Regions from separate parts of the Pseudoalteromonas sp. Ld20 genome, predicted to be linked through region 1. Evidence: predicted binding sites of a transcription regulator. Region 1 holds the regulator's gene; each other region holds the start of a gene.
The links. The regulator LexA, encoded in region 1, represses DNA repair genes until DNA is damaged. The targets are predictions, from matches to a motif close to TACTGTATNNNNATACAGTA.
Positions count from the first base shown of each region.

Region 2: a site for LexA is predicted at 1,170-1,189, ahead of ACJJVX_RS09705 (YebG family protein). Genes of this name have one in related genera too.
Region 3: a site for LexA is predicted at 1,246-1,265, ahead of uvrD (DNA helicase II). Genes of this name have one in related genera too.
Region 4: a site for LexA is predicted at 1,324-1,343, ahead of ACJJVX_RS16520 (SulA-like leucine-rich domain-containing protein). Genes of this name have one in related genera too.

Region 1 covers NZ_JBISHB010000028.1:40,927-44,101, forward strand. Annotated here, with positions in the region: gene ACJJVX_RS05090 (hypothetical protein) at 5-385, shown strand; gene ACJJVX_RS05095 (PaaI family thioesterase) at 363-824, opposite strand; gene lexA (transcriptional repressor LexA) at 1,003-1,620, shown strand; gene coxB (cytochrome c oxidase subunit II) at 2,039-3,175, shown strand, end outside.
Region 2 covers NZ_JBISHB010000033.1:237,658-240,832, forward strand. Annotated here, with positions in the region: gene putP (sodium/proline symporter PutP) at 1-730, shown strand, start outside; gene ACJJVX_RS09705 (YebG family protein) at 800-1,120, opposite strand; gene ACJJVX_RS09710 (ComEA family DNA-binding protein) at 1,383-1,679, shown strand; gene ACJJVX_RS09715 (hypothetical protein) at 1,693-2,010, opposite strand; gene dsbB (disulfide bond formation protein DsbB) at 2,007-2,519, opposite strand; gene fadR (fatty acid metabolism transcriptional regulator FadR) at 2,848-3,175, shown strand, end outside.
Region 3 covers NZ_JBISHB010000046.1:67,444-70,618, reverse strand. Annotated here, with positions in the region: gene uvrD (DNA helicase II) at 1-1,181, opposite strand, end outside; gene ACJJVX_RS20550 (hypothetical protein) at 1,492-1,710, shown strand; gene ACJJVX_RS20545 (YacL family protein) at 1,816-2,184, shown strand; gene ACJJVX_RS20540 (peroxiredoxin-like family protein) at 2,215-2,844, opposite strand; gene ACJJVX_RS20535 (dUTP diphosphatase) at 2,967-3,175, shown strand, end outside.
Region 4 covers NZ_JBISHB010000041.1:192,773-195,947, reverse strand. Annotated here, with positions in the region: gene ACJJVX_RS16530 (response regulator) at 1-225, shown strand, start outside; gene ACJJVX_RS16525 (YchJ family protein) at 360-839, opposite strand; gene ACJJVX_RS16520 (SulA-like leucine-rich domain-containing protein) at 879-1,313, opposite strand; gene ACJJVX_RS16515 (tetratricopeptide repeat protein) at 1,518-1,973, opposite strand; gene ACJJVX_RS16510 (NCS2 family permease) at 2,102-3,175, shown strand, end outside.

The DNA.
Region 1 (3,175 bases):
AATAATGTCGGAAATTCAATTTTTAAATGTAGATCTTGAGCTTGAATCCAAACAAGATATTAGCCTGTTAGTTGCAGACTTAAAAAAGAGTGCTGTGGTTTTACATTATGATAAAGATGAGTACCGACAGCTTGCACGCATTGAATCTAAAGGAGAAGTAACCTCTCCTGATAAGGCGATTAATCACTTATGCGAGTTAATAGAGTCGTGTTCGCGTGCAGCATTAAAACAATGGTTATCGTGCTCAAAGCGTACTTTTGATCTTGGCTTTGAATCAGGTACCTCGCCAAAGTGCTTTAATCAAGCATTACAGGTTGATACCTTGTTACGCATATCTGCAATAGGTGCCGGTGTTGAAATTACTATTTATCCTGTTCAGAGCTAATTTTACGCTCAACAACTGCTGCGGTCATCCTCGATACGCAGCATAATTCACCTCGGCTGTTGGTTATTTTTACTTCCCATACAGATGTTCGCTTACCCAAATGCAGTGGCTTAGCTATTGCTGTTAACGTGCCATTACGTGATGCTTTTAAATGGTTCGCATTGATCTCTTGTCCAACGCAGTAAAAGTTTGTGAAATCGACCACAAAATTAGCGGCATAACTGGCGACGGTTTCAGCTAAAACAACATTAGCACCACCGTGCACTATTCCCATTGGGTTATGATGCTCAGGGATAGCTGGCATAGTTGCAACGAGGTAATCGTCACCAATTTCACTAATCTCAATGCCCATGGTTTTCATTAATGTGCCTTGTCCACTTATACCGTTATCAAGATTTTTGCATTGTTCAAGGGTGATAGGTTGATACCAAATACTCATATGTTCATATTCTCCAATGGGTTTAAATTTACTTTATACTTTTTAACATTCATATCGGTAACTTCATACTAATAAATTCAATCAATATTTATGGTTTTATTTAAGCCAATTTAAATTTGCGATTTTCATATAACTGTATATACTCACAGTTAAATGTACTGTATGGAAACCCAGTTGTATGCGCCCATTAACGAATCGCCAAGCTCAAATTCTCGAACTTATTAAAGCTTTTATCAAAGATACAGGCATGCCACCAACGCGTGCAGAAATTGCGCAGACGCTAGGTTTTAAAAGTGCAAATGCGGCAGAAGAGCATTTAAAAGCACTTGCTAAAAAAGGTGTGATTAAAATGAAACCTGGTGCAAGCCGAGGTATTCAACTGGTTGAAGAAGATGAGCCAGAGCAACTAGGTTTACCGCTTATTGGTAGGGTGGCCGCGGGTGAACCAATATTGGCTGAGCAACATGTTGAAAGCCATTGCCAAGTTGATCCGCTGTTATTTAAGCCAGCTGCTGACTTTTTACTGCGTGTACAAGGCATGAGCATGAAAGATATTGGCATTATGGATGGTGATTTATTAGCTGTACATCGTACTCAAGTGGCTGAAAATGGCCAAGTAGTGGTGGCACGTGTTGATGATGATGTAACCGTTAAGCGTATTGAAAAAGCTGGGAAAAAAGTTTTCTTACATGCTGAAAATGATGACTTCTGCGCAATTGAAGTTGATCTAGAGCATGAATCTTTCAATATAGAAGGTTTGGCTGTTGGTGTTATTCGTAACGCCGATTGGATGTAATAACTTTTTCATAGAGTGGCATCAAATAGCTGAAGTTTGATGCTTTACATTTTTTAACCCCTAATATATTAGAACCCACACTTGTAAGTACCATTCAAAGCCTTATTACCCCTACTTATCCACTGCTTTTAGCTATTTAATATTGCCTTCCTTTGGAAAATAACGCGCTGATTTTTAGTTGTTATTTTTGCAGTAAAATAAAATTTAATTGCCATTAAAACTTGCTAATTGTTCATTTTTTAACTAATTGGTTAATACACTGTATTAACAATTGCTCTTTAATGAGTGTGTTTATGCCTGTGGCATAAATGAATTGTTAACTTTCAGTTAAAATAACAATAAACGAATTGGCGCGATTTAATAGCAGTGCCGCCTTTTCGCTTTGCATTTTTGCAATAGCATTCAAAGGAGTCGTCACATGGGTAAACTGAGCTCTACCTTGTGGCTTATATTGTTTGTTCTACCGCAGCAAGTATTGGCAAATAGCCAATTTAATATGCGAAAGGGCGTAACAGATATAAGTAATGATGTTTATCAACTGCACATGACAATATTTATTATATGTTGTGTGATTGGTGTAATTGTGTTCGCGGTTATGTTTTGGGCACTAATCCATCACCGAAAATCAAAAGGGGCAAAACCTGCCCAATTCCATGAAAGTACAAAAGTAGAAATCCTCTGGACGGCAATACCATTTGTAATCTTAATCGCTATGGCGGTACCCGCTACTAAAACTCTAATTTCGATGGAAGATGCCAGCAAAGCTGATTTGACCATTAAAATTACGGGGTCGCAGTGGAAGTGGCATTATGAATACATGGGTGAAGACGTTGCTTTTTACTCTATTCTATCAACCCCTCAAGATCAAATTTCCAACCAAGCAGATAAAACAAACACCTATCTACTTGAAGTTGATAAACCATTGGTATTACCAATTAATAAAAAAGTACGTTTTTTGATGACTTCAGACGATGTTATCCACTCTTGGTGGGTACCTGATTTTGCTGTTAAAAAAGATGCAAACCCTGGCTTTATCAATGAAACGTGGACCAAAATTAATGAAGAGGGAATTTATCGAGGTCAGTGTGCTGAACTATGTGGTAAAGATCATGGTTTTATGCCTGTTGTTGTTGAGGCTAAGTCTGAGCAAGCGTTTACCGATTGGTTGCAACAAGCGAAGCAAGCCAAAAAAACGGCAGCAGCAGCAGATGCAGCCCTGCTTGACCAAACCCTCCCTAAAGAGGAGTTAATGGTGTTGGGAGAGCAAGTGTATATGGCTAGTTGCGCCGCATGCCATCAACCAACAGGAATGGGTTTACCAGGTGTATTTCCTGCGCTCAAAGGTAATCCTGTAGTGTTGGGGGATATTAATGATCATATTGATGTGGTGATTAATGGTCGCCCAGGTACTGCGATGCAAGCATTTGTTAAGCAGTTATCAATTAAGCAATTGGCAGCTGTCGTTACCTATAAACGTAATGCATGGGGTAATGATACTGGGGATGTGATTCAACCGAGTCAAATACAAGCCGCGATTGATGCAACTTCGGAGGCT
Region 2 (3,175 bases), on a different contig from region 1:
TATTATTGTTAGATTTATGTCTGTTCGAAGCGTCAAAGATATGCCTACCGCACGTCGTATAGGTATGAGCTGGATGATAGTTGCAGCGTTAGGTGCGGTAGCTACGGGTTTATGTGGAGCTGCATATGCCTATGAAAATGGCATCGTTGTTGATGATCCAGAAACAATATTTCTTGTTTTATCTGAATTACTTTTCCACCCACTTATTGCAGGCTTTTTATTAGCCGCTATATTAGCGGCAATTATGAGTACAATATCTTCGCAACTATTGGTGAGCTCAAGCTCGTTAACAGAAGATTTTTATAAGACATTTATTCGTCGAGATGCCACAGATAAAGAGCTTGTATTAGTAGGGCGAATCAGTGTTGCTTTAGTTGCTATTTGTGCCATTTACTTAGCGTATGATAGAGATAGTTCTATTTTAGACTTAGTAAGCAACGCATGGGCTGGTTTTGGCGCTGCATTTGGTCCACTGGTTCTATTTAGTTTATATTGGAAAAGAATGAACTTTGAGGGCGCATTAGCTGGTATGGTCGTCGGTGCTGTAACCGTGTTAGTGTGGTTTTATGCGCCGATAGAGGTTAATGGTGAACATATCAGTAAGTTAATTTACGGTATTGTTCCTGGGTTTATTTTATCAAGTATTGCAATTGTTGCTGTAAGCTTAACAACAGCAGCGCCGAGTGAAAAAATTACGCTATTGTTTGATGATGTCGAGAAATCGCTTTAATCATAATGTGTAATTAAGAATAAAAAAGGAGCTAATTAGCTCCTTTTTTATTTGTATTTTAGCTAAACGTTAACTGGCTGCTTTTTCTTCTGTGTTTTTCAGATCAGTAACGCTACTTACTTCTTTTTTAGATTTTGCAGATGAAGCCTTAATTGGTACTTCTTTTGCGCCTTTCAAAACATTCATGAAATCATCTTTGCTTTTTGCAATCTCAAGTGCGAGCGATTCAATTTGTTGCTCGCTTAAAGGCACATCGACCTTTTCTAGCATCGCCTCAAGTGATTCAGCGATATCGAGCATCTTGTCATACGCGTCAGCTTCTTTTTTAGTAGTAAACGTCATACGCTCGACTCCGTTTCTTTCTACAACATATTTAACAACAACAGCCATGATTTCTCCTGCCAACTTGCTTGGTGAATGATAATTCACCTTGATTGATTACTGTTTTTATGTACAGTAAATGTTTGTCCGGCTATTTGCAAGTGAACATTTTTATTTTTTTATTATCGGTACGGTTGACAAGATGGACGCTATTTACTTTATTTAAAAGGTCACACTTTTTCAGTATGGCTTTAATTAAAATTAGTCAAAAAGTGAGATCGCTTTATCAACTATTAACTGAGTCCACGAATGGACATCATGGAGGAGAAACATGAAGTTTTTAACTTTAATAGTCGTATTATTTGGTTTTGCAGTCGCCTTGCCAAGTTATGCGGTCGATAATAAGCCTGCTACAGCTAAAATTGCTCAAAAAGCTGAGGTTATTAATATTAATCAAGCAAACGTTGACCAATTGGTTCAATTACCAGGTATTGGTAAATCAAAAGCGCAGGCTATTATTGATTACCGTACTAAGCAGGGTAAATTTAAATCACTAGGTGAGCTTACTCAGGTTAAAGGTATTGGTGACAAAATCGTTGCAAAATTAGAAGGAAAAGTAACGCTTTAATTACAAAGGCGAGCTATTGCTCGCCTTGTTTCTCTTTATTATATAGTTTAATAGCCTCGGCTAAAAAAGGTTTTGAAAATTGTATTTCGACGGGCGTTGTCAATATTGGATAACTTATACCTGTGACAATTAATGCAAGTATCATCAGCCAGCCATCAATATAAACGAGTGAGAAAAACAATGGAATTAATAGAGTTAGCTTAGCGATACGTAGACTGATTTTTTGCATTGGGCTTAGCATGCTAAGTGCTATTGCGATTATATCTTGTCGCTGTCGCACTTTTAGATGCTTAAGTTGAGGTAACTGGCTTGATAAAAAAGCAGGCATCATAGACTCTTCTTAATGATTAAACGAGCGAAAACAACAGTTATTAATACAATACTGAATGCTGCAAATATCACTTCCATCCAAGCAGGCATACTCTTTCCTAAAAATTCCCAATCAATATTACCGCAATCACCGGTTGCAGCAAAAAAATTTGGTATCCATTCGTGTAAAGGCAGCGGGAAATTCGGCTCAAATTCACAACTAAAAGCAAATGGGTCAGTCGTTGTTTGCATATCAATGTGCTCACGTGCGATCAGGTAACCCCAAATACTGGCTGTTGCCCACGTCACAATACCTAAAAACCGAAAGATAAAATGGCTTGGTTTAATGGCGCCAATTAATCCGGCAACTAATAATCCCAGCATTGCAGTACGTTGATATATACACATAATGCAAGGCTCTAAGCCCATTTTATATTGAAAAAACAACGCAACAATTTCAAAGATAAATGCAGTCACTGCCAATAATATCCATGGAGTACGTTGCTGTGCTAAATTAGCTAACCAATTCATAAAACTTCCAATTAAAAACGCTGTAGTTAGATTATGACGTAGACGCTAAACCACACGCAAGGGTAAACATCACTTGTAGCTATAAAAAGTTATACGCTGTTATTTATTCTTTGATGAAAATATCGCGTTTCGTGATCGCTGTGTTTTAATATGTAAAAGACGCAAGATGTTATATTTTTATGGATAATCCTAATTATTAGTATAGATTGGAGTGGGAAATCAAATGAGGGCGTTCTGACTGACTTTACTTGTTAGTTTGGCTTCATCTGGTACAATCAGTCAGTTAACTTATAAAGTGATGTAATGTGATAACTCGAGTGGGAATTGAATGAGAATTTTTAAAGCTAAAAGTCCAGCTGGATTTGCGGAAGAGTACATTGTTGAATCAATTTGGAATGGTGATTTTCCTCCAGGCTCTATTCTTCCTGCTGAGCGTGAGTTATCAGAATTAATAGGTGTTACACGTACGACTTTACGCGAAGTGCTACAACGTTTAGCGCGTGATGGTTGGTTAACTATCCAACATGGTAAACCAACACGGGTTAACAACTTTTGGGAAACCTCAGGATTAAATATATTAGAAACGCTTGCGCGTCTTGATGAAGATAAAATGCCAGAGCTAACAGATCAATTATTATCTGCTAGGACTAATATTA
Region 3 (3,175 bases), on a different contig from region 1:
CGTAAATATGCGAGCGCATCTTTAATTTCTTGACGTTCAAAGAAGCGCATACCGCCATAAATGCGGTATTTTAAACCTTCTTGGAGCATAGCTTCTTCGAGAACGCGTGATTGTGCATTACTACGGTACAAAATAGCGGCATCTTGCAGGGCGTTCCCCGCGTTCAACCAGCTGCGTAATTTACTACTAACAAAGCGTGCTTCATCTAATTCGTTAAAGGCAGCATAAACTGAGATTGGCTCACCATCATTACCATCAGTCCAGAGGCTTTTGCCCATACGATCTGAGTTATTTTGAATGAGTGCATTAGACGCTTTTAGAATGGTAGCAGTAGAACGATAATTTTGTTCTAGGCGAATAGTTTCGGCCTTAAAGTCGGTTAAAAAACGTTTAATGTTTTCAATTTTAGCACCACGCCAGCCGTAAATACTTTGGTCATCATCGCCAACAATCATAATACTATTAGTGTCGCCTGCCAGCAATTTAAGCCATGCATATTGAATAGTATTGGTATCTTGAAACTCGTCAACTAACATGTGGGCAAAGCGTTGCTGGTAATGACGAAGCAAGGTGGGGTTATTTTTTATAACTTCAAAACTGCGTAGTAAAATTTCTGCAAAATCGACTAAACCGGCACGGTCACATGCTTCCTGATAAGCGGTATACACTTTTAACATCATTTGTTCGTTGATGTCATAAGCTTGAATATCTTTAGGGCGCAGGCCTTCGTCTTTTTTGGCACTGATATACCAACCAAACTGTTTAGCAGGCCATTTTTTATCATCAATATTCATGGCTTTTAATAAGCGCTTGATCATGCGCAGCTGGTCGTCAGAGTCTAAAATCTGAAATGCCTCTGGCAAATTAGCTTCGCGATGATGGGCGCGTAAAATACGGTGTGATAAGCCATGGAAAGTACCAATCCACATTCCACCAACAGGAGCTTGAAGGGCTTCTTCAACGCGAGAGCGCATTTCTTTAGCTGCTTTATTAGTAAAGGTTACCGCAAAAATACTGTAAGCCGAAGCTTGCTCAACTTGCATTAACCACGCGATACGATGAACCAGTACTCGAGTTTTACCAGAGCCAGCACCAGCGAGCACCAACATATTTTGTAGTGGAGCAGCTACGGCATCCCGTTGTTTGTCATTTAAGCCATCGAGTAATTCTGAAACGTCCATCATCACGCCTTTTCAATCAATATTGAAGGCAGTATAACAGGTGTTTTTGTTAGGCTAAATAAAATACTGTTTTTATAAACAGTTAATTTAAAAAATGTTCTTTATTCTATTTAGTGAGTTTTTTAGCTAAGCTATCATGCGCATGATAATGTTACCGTAGTAAATTTGACTTATATTTAGTGAAAATAACGATTTTGGTAAAAAGAAATGATGCTATATTATTTTAAGTTTTTGATTTTAATCGGTTTTAATAATTGGCATGATGTGTGTAAGTATCTAATAAGAAATTAAATTAATAATTGAGGTTAACATGGCAGATCAAGGTTCTGGCGGTAATGTAATTGCGGCAATTTGTAATATCTTTTTTCCAGGTTTAGGGCAGTTGGTGCAAGGACGTATTTTGTCGGCTATCTTTTTTGCACTAGCCATTATTATAAGTTATGCGCTTGTTTATGTATTAATCGGTTTTGTACTAGTACCTATTATTTACTTATGGTCGATAATTGATGCCGCTCGCTATAGATCATGACGTTAGAAGTTAATAATAGCGCCCTTTGGCGCTATTATTGTTTTTGGTGTTGTGCTTTTACAATTTGGGTATAATTGCATAATTATAGGTTCATAAGTGATATATATGGAATATCAATTTATACGCGATCCAATCAGTGGCCTGCGCATTAAAATTAGCAGCGAACATGCAGTAATAGGCCGTTGGCTTAACGAAGAAATTGGTAAAGAAAAAATAGCCATGGTACAAGCATTAATAGCATCAGTTGCAAGTAGCTTTGAGCCGCTGACTTTACAAGGCCAAGAAATTGATTTGATCTTAAATAAAGACGAAGCTATTTTTGAAGCGCACGCATTACACCAAGATTCTGAAGATTTAATCGCATATCAAGACGATGAGCTAATGCTTGAAGAAAATGGTTTAAGCAGTGGTTGTGGGTTTGAAGACTTTATTGATTTGATTAATTCATGGCAAGAATTTACCACAGGAAGGTAAGCAGAGCATAGGCTCTGCTATTTGGCTATATTACTGCTCAGACACTGATTTAACAGCAGCAAGTAATAAATTTTCGGTCAGACGTACTTTATAGTTAGGGTTAGCGTATTGAAAATGCACGAGCCCTTTTTTATCTACCACAAATACCGCAGGCACAGGCAGTGCAACTTTAGCTTTACCATCGAGGGACACAAAATTCACCCCTAGTTTATTACGGTAAATAGTCGCTGTTTTATCATCTAAATAAAATGCAAGGCCAAGCGCTTGGCTTAAGGTAAGGCTATCGTCAGAAAGTAACTGATAATTAGGGGTGTCAATTTTACTCTCAGCGAGCTTTTCAGGGCTGTCTGGTGAGATTGCAATAATTTGTGCACCTAATTCAGCTAGTTCAGCTTCTATTTTTTGTATACTCGCAAGTTGCTTTGAGCAATACGGGCACCAGCCACCTCGATACACTATTAACACCGTTGTTTTTTCTGCAAAACGCTCAGTAAGATCAACATTGTGACCATCTTTATTCTTTAATGTTGTTGCAGGTATAGTCAGTCCAGGCATCAGTGGGCTGACTTTTTCAGCTGCTGAGGCAATATTCGTTGCGGTTGCAGCTGATACCGATGCTGTTATAAGCATAGAGCAAGCAAATAAAATAGGTTTTAGCATGTAATTCCCTTGGTAATTTTTGAAACGTGCGGCTAGATGACAGACTAGCAAGATAAACAATTTCATCAAACTTAATTTATCTGTATTATTAGCAGTAATTAAATAGAGTAACTGGGATCGAAATGTCTGCCAATTTAAGTAAACTAGTAGTGATGCTAGAAATGCAAAATGCCATGAATACTAAAGTACATGACCAATGGTTTAGCCAAGGGTTTGAGTGGAATCGTGCTATTTGGGTTGAATGCGCTGAAATGCTTGATCATTACGGTTGGAAATGGTGGAAAAAGCAAACTCCAGATACCGAACAAGTTATTTTAGAGCTTGTTGATAT
Region 4 (3,175 bases), on a different contig from region 1:
CAGATGCCAGTAATGGATGGTTACGAGGCTACGCGGCAAATTAGAGAACTAAAGTGTGGAGAAATATACGCAAAAGTTCCAATAATCGCGATGACAGCAAATGCCATGGCAGGTGATAAAAGAAAGTGCATTGAAGCTGGGATGGATGATTATGTGCCCAAACCCATTATGCAAGATAACTTACTCGAAAAACTGCTTTTATGGTTACCCCATTCCTTAAAATGAAAATAAGGTAAGCTAACATACAAGCAGTGCTTGAGCTGATTTTTGAACGCCCTCGTTTAGAATGCATTCTGTATTTAAGTGTTGATTTATTTATATGCAATTTAGTTATTTAGCGCTAAGTTTATAGAGTCAGATCACACGCTATGGCACTTTTTATATTTTTTATTGCTACCACATGGACACTCATCATTACGATTTACTTTTATATCAGTAACAGGGAAAATTTCGCCATCTAAATAGCGCCACAGCTTATTTTCTTTGATAAATTGTGATTTTTCATGTAACTGACAATACAAATTTTGATAAAAATAACTAGCGCAAAATTCAACATAGCCTGTTTCTTCGTTGTGGTCAGTACTAATGACGCTTAATGATATAAAGCGACAACTATTAGCAAAGTCAGCAATTTCTATAACAGGGTTTTCGGCTTGTTTTTCTTGTGCATAAGTTTGGTAAACATATTTTGCGTTTTTTAGGGCATATGCAACAAAGCGAGAGCGCATTAGCTGTTCTGGGCTAGTTGCTTGTATTGTTCCTAAGTGTAATTTTTCACAGCAGTCTTGGTAGCTTTGAAGGCTCCCACACAAGCAAGTTTTGTCAGTATGTGTAGTCATAGTTCAAATATGTTTATTCAAAAACGGCATTTTAGCAGTTTATTGAGCTAATGCTATCTCTGTGATGTTTTGTGTCTTAGTAAAGCAATATAGCTTTGCGCTAGCTTGGTCTAATTTTAGTGAGAGATTACTAATTTGATTATCTTTTACGATATCAGTCCATGTTATCACCGCTGCAAAATTACCATTATGTAATGCAGAATTTAAAACATATTCTAAATTCACAAGATGCTTTTGTCTTATTACTAAGAGCTTACTTGTATCAATTGAGCATGAATCCAGCAGGGCTTTACTTGGTACATGATCTGGTGCTATTAATAATGTCCATGCATTTTTATTATTATAATGATGTAGAACCTTTAGTAGTTCAAAAGTAGCTGATATCTCATCCTCAATTTGAATTAAATTTACTGACGAGCTTAGGTTATCTTGTTGATAGCTTTTAACGGTTCTAACAGTAATTGGCTGTAACATAGGTTCTACTCACTGGTTGTTTATACAGTATTTGTATACAGTAGTTTATACAGTGTTTGTGTGCAAGCGTTTTTTGCCAATTTTTTATACGATTACTGCCTTTAATTTTTTTTAATAGATCAAATGCGGAAGTGAAAAGTTTAAATCTTTTAAATTTCAAATATTTATTTTTTAGTGAATTAAAAAATCGTTTAATTCCTTTGGCTAGGATTGTGATGGGATTAGGTGAGAAAACTGTTGTTGATGAATTTGTTCATACAATGATGCTGCATAACATTGTGCATCTTTAAAGCGACGTGTTGTTATGTGTTTACGTAAATCTGCTAATGTGATCGTTGCAGGTTCATAGCCTTGGCTGCTGGCTAAAGTTAACCATACCGCACCATGAAAAATGCTACTGGGTACGCCTTGGCCTTTAATAAAAAATAAGCCCAGATAAAACTGTGCCTTGTGATTGCCTGCCATCGCAGCTAGGCGCATCCATTTAGCGGCCAGAGGGACTTGTTCATTTTTTAAATAGTAAAGTGCTTTCGTTACTGTTTTGTCCGATGTTTCAGGTGTGGGGTCTTTATTCTCAACTGTTGTTGGTTGAGTTATAAATGACAACACGTTTTCAAGTTGTTGTTCAAGATCAAGGCCAATTGGAGATGTATCAGTCATAATGCCACGCATGTTATTTTTTTTATACACTACGTAAGTTTAGTCTAAGACCGGGTGATTTGTCCTATTATTCTTTTAATCTGTGATAAAATTACGAAATTATTCCCCTGTGAAAATGAATTATCATTATGCTTGATGCGTTATTTAAAATTAGCGCGCACAATTCGACTGTGCGCCGTGAATGTATTGCTGGTTTAACGACCTTTATCACCATGGTTTATATTGTTTTTGTTAATCCGGCCATGTTAGCTGAGGCCGGTATGGATCAAGGTGCGGCTTTTGTTGCTACTTGTATCGCAGCTGCAATTGGTTGCTTTATTATGGGCTTTTGGGCTAATTATCCATTAGCGTTAGCGCCAGGTATGGGATTGAATGCGTTTTTTACGTATGGTGTGGTGCTTGGTATGGGCCATACTTGGCAGGCTGCGTTAGGTGCCGTGTTTATATCGGGCTGCATTTTTTTGCTTTTAAGTTTATTTAAAGTGAGGGAGTGGATAATTAACGCGATTCCGCTTGTTCTTAAACAAGCTATAGCGACAGGCATTGGTGCTTTTTTAGCGCTTATTGCGTTAAAGAATGCTGGAATTATTGTCGCGAGTCCAGCCACGTTAGTTCAGCTTGGAGATATAACTTCTGCGGGTCCATTACTTGCAATTTTAAGCTTTTTTGTCATCGCGGCGTTATTATTTCGTGATTTCAAAAGTGGTGTATTGATCAGTATTTTATTAGTGACATTGATTTCTCTGAGTTTAGGCTTAGTGCAATACCAAGGCGTAATTTCTATGCCGCCTTCACTTGCTCCTACATTTATGCAATTGGATTTTGCTGCTGCGTTTGAGCTTTCTATGCTCAGTGTTATTTTTGCTTTTTTGTTTGTTGATTTATTTGATACCTCAGGCACTTTAGTTGCTGTAACTCAAAAAGCAGGTTTAGCCGATGAAAAAGGCAATATGCCTCGCTTAGGACGAGCATTAAGTGCTGATAGTACGGCAACAATTGCAGGCTCAGTACTTGGCACATCTACGACAACGTCATATATAGAATCGGTGGCGGGTGTGTCTGTTGGAGGGCGTACTGGTTTAACCGCTGTTGTGGTCGGGCTGTGTTTTTTATTGATGATGTTTTTTGCACCGCTTGCGAAAATGGTCCCTGCTTATGCTACCGCTGGTGCAATTTTATATGTTGCAGTTTTAATGCTGCAA